DNA from 2 places in the Blautia sp. HCP3S3_G3 genome. Region 2 is predicted to be linked to the other one. Evidence: predicted binding sites of a transcription regulator. Region 2 holds the regulator's gene; the other holds the start of a gene.
What was found. The regulator HrcA, encoded in region 2, represses chaperone genes, less so after heat shock. The targets are predictions, from matches to a motif close to TGTTAGCACTCNNNNNNNNNGAGTGCTAACA.
Positions count from the first base shown of each region.

Region 1: a site for HrcA is predicted at 1,176-1,206, ahead of groES (co-chaperone GroES). Genes of this name have one in related genera too.

Region 1 is NZ_JBQHXR010000002.1:86,622-90,051, forward strand. It holds gene groL (chaperonin GroEL) at 1-740, opposite strand, end outside; gene groES (co-chaperone GroES) at 867-1,151, opposite strand; gene ACTNEW_RS04155 (DegV family protein) at 1,556-2,428, shown strand; gene ACTNEW_RS04160 (right-handed parallel beta-helix repeat-containing protein) at 2,663-3,430, opposite strand, start outside.
Region 2 is NZ_JBQHXR010000001.1:119,402-122,831, reverse strand. It holds gene dnaK (molecular chaperone DnaK) at 1-603, opposite strand, end outside; gene grpE (nucleotide exchange factor GrpE) at 643-1,311, opposite strand; gene hrcA (heat-inducible transcriptional repressor HrcA) at 1,330-2,373, opposite strand; gene uidA (beta-glucuronidase) at 2,658-3,430, opposite strand, start outside.

The DNA.
Region 1 (3,430 bases), on a different contig from region 2:
ATCAAAAGTTCTCTTCCTTCTCTCATAACGTTTTCAAGAATCGGAAGAATTTCCTGAATGTTGGAAATCTTCTTATCTGTCAGAAGAATGTAAGGATGTTCCATATTGGCGATCATTTTTTCTTTATCATCACACATGTATCCGGACAGGTAGCCGTTATTGAACTGCATACCTTCTACAACATCGATCTCTGTCTTCATGGTCTTCGATTCTTCAATAGTAATGACACCATTCTCTCCGACTTTCTCCATCGCATCAGCAATCATCTGACCTACTTCTTCATTGCCTGCAGAAATGGCTGCTACTTTTGCAATATGATCCTTTCCGGTTACCGGATGACTCATTTCCTCCAGAGCTTCCACTGCTGCATCACAGGCTTTTTTCATTCCTTTTCTGACAATGATCGGATTAGCACCTGCAGCAATATTCTTCATACCTTCGCCCACAAGAGCCTGTGCAAGTACTGTTGCAGTAGTCGTCCCGTCTCCGGCAATATCATTGGTTTTGGTTGCAACTTCTTTTACAAGCTGTGCTCCCATATTTTCAAACCGGTCTTCCAGTTCGATTTCCTTTGCAATCGTAACACCGTCATTGGTGATCAGCGGAGTTCCGAATGATTTGTCCAGAACTACATTTCTTCCTTTTGGTCCAAGAGTTACCTTTACGGTATCTGCAAGTGCATTCACACCCTTTTCCATTTTCTTTCTTACATCAAGATCAAAACTGATATCCTTTGCCATGATAAAAATCCTTCTTTCTATTTAAAATGAGCTCTATTGGTTGAAATGAACTCTGTTTTTCATGAATTTGTTATATTAAATGTATTCTGTTGTTTCCCGTAAACTCAGTATCAGAGCGTATTCTGCTTATTCAACAACTGCCATAATGTCATTCTGACAGACAATGATATATTCCTCATCATCCAGGTTAACCTCTGTTCCGGAATATTTGGAGAAAATAACCTTATCGCCTTCTTTTACGTGCATTTCTGTTTTCTTGCCATTTTCACATTTTCCTGGTCCAACTGCAATGACAACTGCTTCCTGCGGTTTTTCTTTTGCGCTGTCCGGAAGGATAATGCCGGACTGTGTCTTCTCGTCTGCTTCCTGATACTGTAAAACAACTCTGTCTCCTAATGGTCTTAATGTCATAATAATAACCTGCCTTTCGTTTTCTGTCAGCACTCTCTTTTTGCGAGTGCCAGCTTTTTCTCCAAAAAAGAACGCTTCTGATGAAACGTTGTTTTTGGTTTTTAGTTTTTATTTAAACTATTTATTTTTAAAGTATTATAGCACCTGATTCTATATTGTCAATACCTATTTCGAATTTTTTTCATTTTTTTACTGCAGTTTTTCCTGGTACAAATTAATTGCTTTTGTATCATATTTTCCTCTTGTTGATTTTTTCATATTATGATACAGTTATTTCATGTCTATTTTGATATTATAGGCGATACATACAGAAACGTCATGTATTTCCTGTACTTGAACATGTTTCAAATGAATGTAGAGCATGTTAATTTATCAATTATTTTGTCAATATCAAGGAGAATCTCATGAAAACTGCAATTGTAACTGATACAAACAGTGGAATTACCGTAGAAGAAGGAAGAAAAGCGGGAATTTATGTACTGCCAATGCCTGTCATTATTGAAGGAACATGTTATCTGGAAGGTGCAGACATTACAAATGAACAATTATATCAAGCCATGAAGGCAGATAAGGACTTATCTTCCTCTCAGCCCTCCCCTGGTGATGTTATGGATCTGTGGAATCAGGTACTCAAAGATGGATTTGATGATATTGTCTATATTCCCATGTCCAGCGGACTAAGCGGTTCCTGTCAGAATGCCATTCAGCTCGCTCTTGACTATGATGCCAGAGTTCAGGTTGTTGATAATCACCGCATTTCTGTTACATTAATGGAATCTGTTTATGATGCAAAAACCCTTGCCGACCAGGGCTGTTCTGCCGTAGAAATCAAGGAATATCTGGAGAAAACAGCATATGATGCAAGCATTTATATTTGCGTAAACTCCCTGAAATATCTCAAAAAAAGCGGTCGCATCACTTCCTCCGCTGCAGCGATTGCAAATGTTCTCAATATCAAACCGGTTCTTACCATACAGGGAGATAAACTGGATCTTTTTGCGAAAGTAAGAGGAACCAGACAAAGTGAGAAAAAAATGATCGAAGCTCTGAAATCTGACATTGCATCCCGTTTTTCCAGCATCCCGAATGAGCGGCTTCATATTGCTACTGCCGGGACTCTGGAAAAGAAGGAAGATATTGACCGCTGGCGAAATATGGTTCAGGAAGCCTTTCCCGAAAGTACCGTATACTATACGCCTCTTTCCTGCAGTATCGCCTGCCATGTAGGCATTAACGCTGCCGGTATCGGAGCAATCGTGATCGCAGATCGCAAATGAAAAATAACCTACTCTGACAGATTCCCTATCTGCGGCAGAATACTTCAAAAATATCATTCTTCTGATTACTCAGAGCCTGTTTGAAAGCCCGGAGAAATTTCGCAATATTCTCCGGGCTTTTTTCTTTTCCATGATTCTGATACAGGAAAAATTTTCGAATATGTTTTTTACACAATCCAGCTTCATATCTGAATAATGATATGTCTTAAGTTCTTCATAGAAGTCTTTCCATTATCAAAGCGCTTCTTTCGCATCCGCCTCACCTGCAAATGGTCCCGGAATGACATTCACTCCGCGGTGATTTCCAAAATAATCCGCATCAAACTGAATCGGCGTTCCATCCGGATTTTCAAACAGCTGCTCCGGCTCAAATGCCTTTCCCAGAACATCCGTGTTGATCATTCTGTCTGCAAAACCATTCATAAACTCATAGATATTCGTATCCAGATAATACTGTCCGTCTTTTTCCACAAGTTCCACTCTGACATCACTGCGTTCGTCCGCAGCCGTCAAACCGTTCTTTTCATTTTTGCATGCTTTCGCACCGCCAAGATATACATTTCCCTCTGTCCATACCGGAAGATGGCCAAAATGAGCAGGCTCCAGTTTCTTCATATCCGCAGGTCTGCTGAAATCAAACTGGGAAATCCACTCTTCATAGGTAGGATATTCATCAAACATCCAGGTACCGGCCAGCCGGTTTTCCCGGTCAAATCCATCATCCGAATCATGCATGGTAATCATATCTTCAGAAGGCCATTTCTGAACAAAGATATTGTTATAAAATCTGTCGTCTCCGTGAAGGAAGGTCATAAATCCCATCACTTCTGTACGATGCGGCATATGATACGGTGTATAACGCCAGTCTGTTCCGGCTCCCACGCAGGTAAGCGCACCACAGATCAGATTATGTACCATAGCAACGCCCTGTGTGGCAAATCTCATACTGGCATCGGATAACATAATATTGTTGTCAATCAGTGTCGGTCCATGACTTACTTC
Region 2 (3,430 bases):
ATCACCGCCAAGACGGTTGTTGCCGGCTGTGGAAAGTACTTCGATAACGCCGTCACCGATTTCGATAACGGAAACATCGAATGTACCGCCGCCAAGGTCGTATACCATAATCTTCTGTTCTTTTTCGTTATCAAGACCGTAAGCAAGCGCTGCTGCTGTCGGCTCGTTGATGATACGTTTTACATCAAGACCTGCAATCTTACCTGCATCCTTGGTTGCCTGACGCTGTGCATCATTGAAATACGCCGGAACAGTGATAACTGCTTCTGTAACTTTTTCTCCAAGATATCCTTCTGCATCTTTTTTCAGTTTCTGAAGGATCATTGCGGAAATTTCCTGCGGAGAATATTTCTTGTCATCAATTGTTACACGGTAATCTGTACCCATTTCTCTCTTGATAGAAGAGATTGTCTTTTCTGCGTTGGTAACAGCCTGACGTTTTGCAGGTTCACCTACCAGACGCTCTCCTGTTTTTGTAAATGCCACTACGGACGGTGTTGTTCTTGCACCTTCTGTATTTGCGATAACGGTAGGCTGACCACCTTCCATAACTGCTACACAGCTGTTTGTAGTACCTAAGTCAATACCAATGATTTTTCCCATGATAATTTCCTCCTGTATTTATAAATCTATATAAAATAATTAGTTCGCAACTTTTACCATACTGTGGCGCACAACAAAATCCTTGTATGTGTACCCCTTCTGAAGTTCCTCCACGATGATATTATCACCGACGGATTCATCCTCCACATGCATCACTGCATTATGAAAATTCGGATCAAATTCCTGACCAACTGCTTCGATCGGTTTTACGCCAAGATCATCCAGAGTTGTCAGCAGCTGTTTGTAGATCATTTTCATTCCGTCTGCAAATGCATCTCCCTCAGGAGCCTGTGCAAGACCTCTCTCAAAGTTATCAACAACCGGAAGAATCTTCTCAACGATTTCCTTTGCTCCGATAATATACATGCTTGCTTTTTCCTTTTCGGTACGCTTGCGGAAATTGTCAAATTCTGCCATGCTTCGTTTTAACCGGTCTGTCAGATCTTCAATCTGCTGTTCGAATTTGTCTTTTTCTTTTTTCTTCTTTCCAAAGAAGGATGTTTTGGTTTTTGTCTCCTGTCCGTCTTCGGATGATTCCTGTGCAGTTTCTTCGTTTTCCTCTCCTGCCGGTTCATTCTGCTGAGCATTTTCTGCTGTTTCTTCAGTATTCTGCTCTGCTGTTTCCTCTTCTGCTGCAGATTCTGTATCCGGAGAAGTAAGAATTTCTTCTTCCTGCACTTCAGATGTGTTCTTTGTTTCTTCTGACACTCTTTTTCTACCGCCTTTCTATTCCAGCTTTTTTCTGAATATCTTATCCAACTCGACTTTCAGAGTCTTCAGGTTATCTACGACATTCTCATAATCCATTCGCTTGGGACCGATGATTCCAATGGTTCCGGTCATGCCTTCCCCGAGTTCATAAGTGGCTGTCACAACGCTGCAGTCTTTCATAGTCTTGATCGGAGACTCATTGCCGATATAAACCTGAATTCCGGTATTATCCGTATCTGCAAGCCGTTCCTTCACAAGATCTGCCAGCTGCTGCTTCTCCTCAAAAGTGGAAATCAGCTCGGTAGCCTTGCTCTTATCCGAAAGCTCCGGATATTTGAAAAGGTTCGTAGCGCCTGACGTATATATTTCCATATCTTCTTCATCCACATGTATCGTAGCTGCAACCGCGTCGAGTACGGTGGCTACCACACCGCTGTGTATACCTGCCTGCTCTTTCAGTCTTGCGATCATCCCCAGATTGATATCCTGGATGGGCAGACCATTCAGATTGGTATTTAAAAGAAGATTCAGTTTCAAAATCGTTTCATCATCCATTTCTTCATCCAGATTAATAATCTGATTACGGACGACGTTATTCTCACAAACCACAACTGCTACAAGCTGCAGTTCACTGACTCTGGACAGCTGAATGAATTTCAGGCGGCTGCCGCTGTACTGCGGTACGGAAATCATAGTCGCATAATTGGTATTGGACGCCAACAGCTTCGCAGCCTGCTTCAGGACTTTCTCCATCTTGTCCGTCTTCTCAAGTACCAGCTCACGAAGTTCCGCAACTTCTGATTCCTTTTCTTTCATCAGTTCGTCTACATAAAGACGATAGCCCTTGTCAGAGGGAATCCTGCCTGCCGATGTATGCGGCTGGACAATGTATCCCAGGTCTGTCAGGTCGGACATTTCGTTGCGGATGGTAGCAGAGCTGACATTCAGATCCGTATATTTGGAAATCGTTCTGGAACCAACCGGTTCGCCTGTCTCCATGTATGTCTTAATAATGGCCTTCAGAATTTTTTTCTTACGGTCACTCAGCACTTCTTCCATGTTTCCACTCCTTTCTGCCCGCTTTGTTAGCACTCATTTTGAAGGAGTGCTAACATTTACATTGTTAAGATAGCACCGTTGCTGTGTTTTGTCAATAAAGAAACGAAAATTTTTTTATTTTTTATAGTGGTACATTAGATGATAATGTATATTTACGCAGTATTTTCATATTTAAAGGCTTGGAAATTTTTGCTGCAAAAATTCTGTCCGGGTTGATATGAGATTTCCAAGTACATTCGCCCTGTCGATCATTTTCTGAGGAACTTCTTCCCTGTCCTCCAAATTCAATGCCACCGCTCCTTTAAGTAATAGGCAGCTTCCTTTGGCTGTCTGTCCCTTGTAAAAATTCCTTTTTTATTGCCGTTCATCCGCATGATGCCTTCCGTTGTCTGGAAATCTGCAAAGTTCCAGACAAGCTCACCGGTAATAAAATCATACGAGTCAAAGACCCTGTGGCACATTTCCAGATATTCAATCTGGTATTCCTGGCCCCACATTACAGAAGGAAGCTTATGTTCTGCAGCACAGGTATCCGCGCCATACTCTGTAAATACCACAGGCTTATTGAGATCCAGTGCCTCCCACGCATCCATCTCCCGGTGAAACGCCTCTTCCGCATCTGAAATCTCATAGCCGCCCATCACATACCATCCATAGTACCGATTAAAGGACAGGAAATCACTGAACTGGTAACATTTGCAGGTATCCGGCTGGGAGTTCATGATCATGGCAAAGGTTCTCGGGCGCTTCTGCGGATCCAACTCCCCAGCCCGGTCAAACACCTTCCGGAAATAAGGTACAGCTGCCTCATCTGTCGTCTCCGGCTCATTCATCAGGCTCCAGGCAATGACACAGGCATGATTCTTGTCCCTGCAGATCATGTCCTCAACACACTGCAGATGGTTTTCCAGGAGCCTGGGAATCGTCGCTTCCTGAAAGAATGCTGTCTGTTTTCCCGTACTTGCTTCCGCAAAGTTCGTCTCGCTCTTAAAGAGGCCTACAGCAGCAACCTCATCGATCACCAGAATCCCTTCCCGATCCGCCATCTGATAAATTT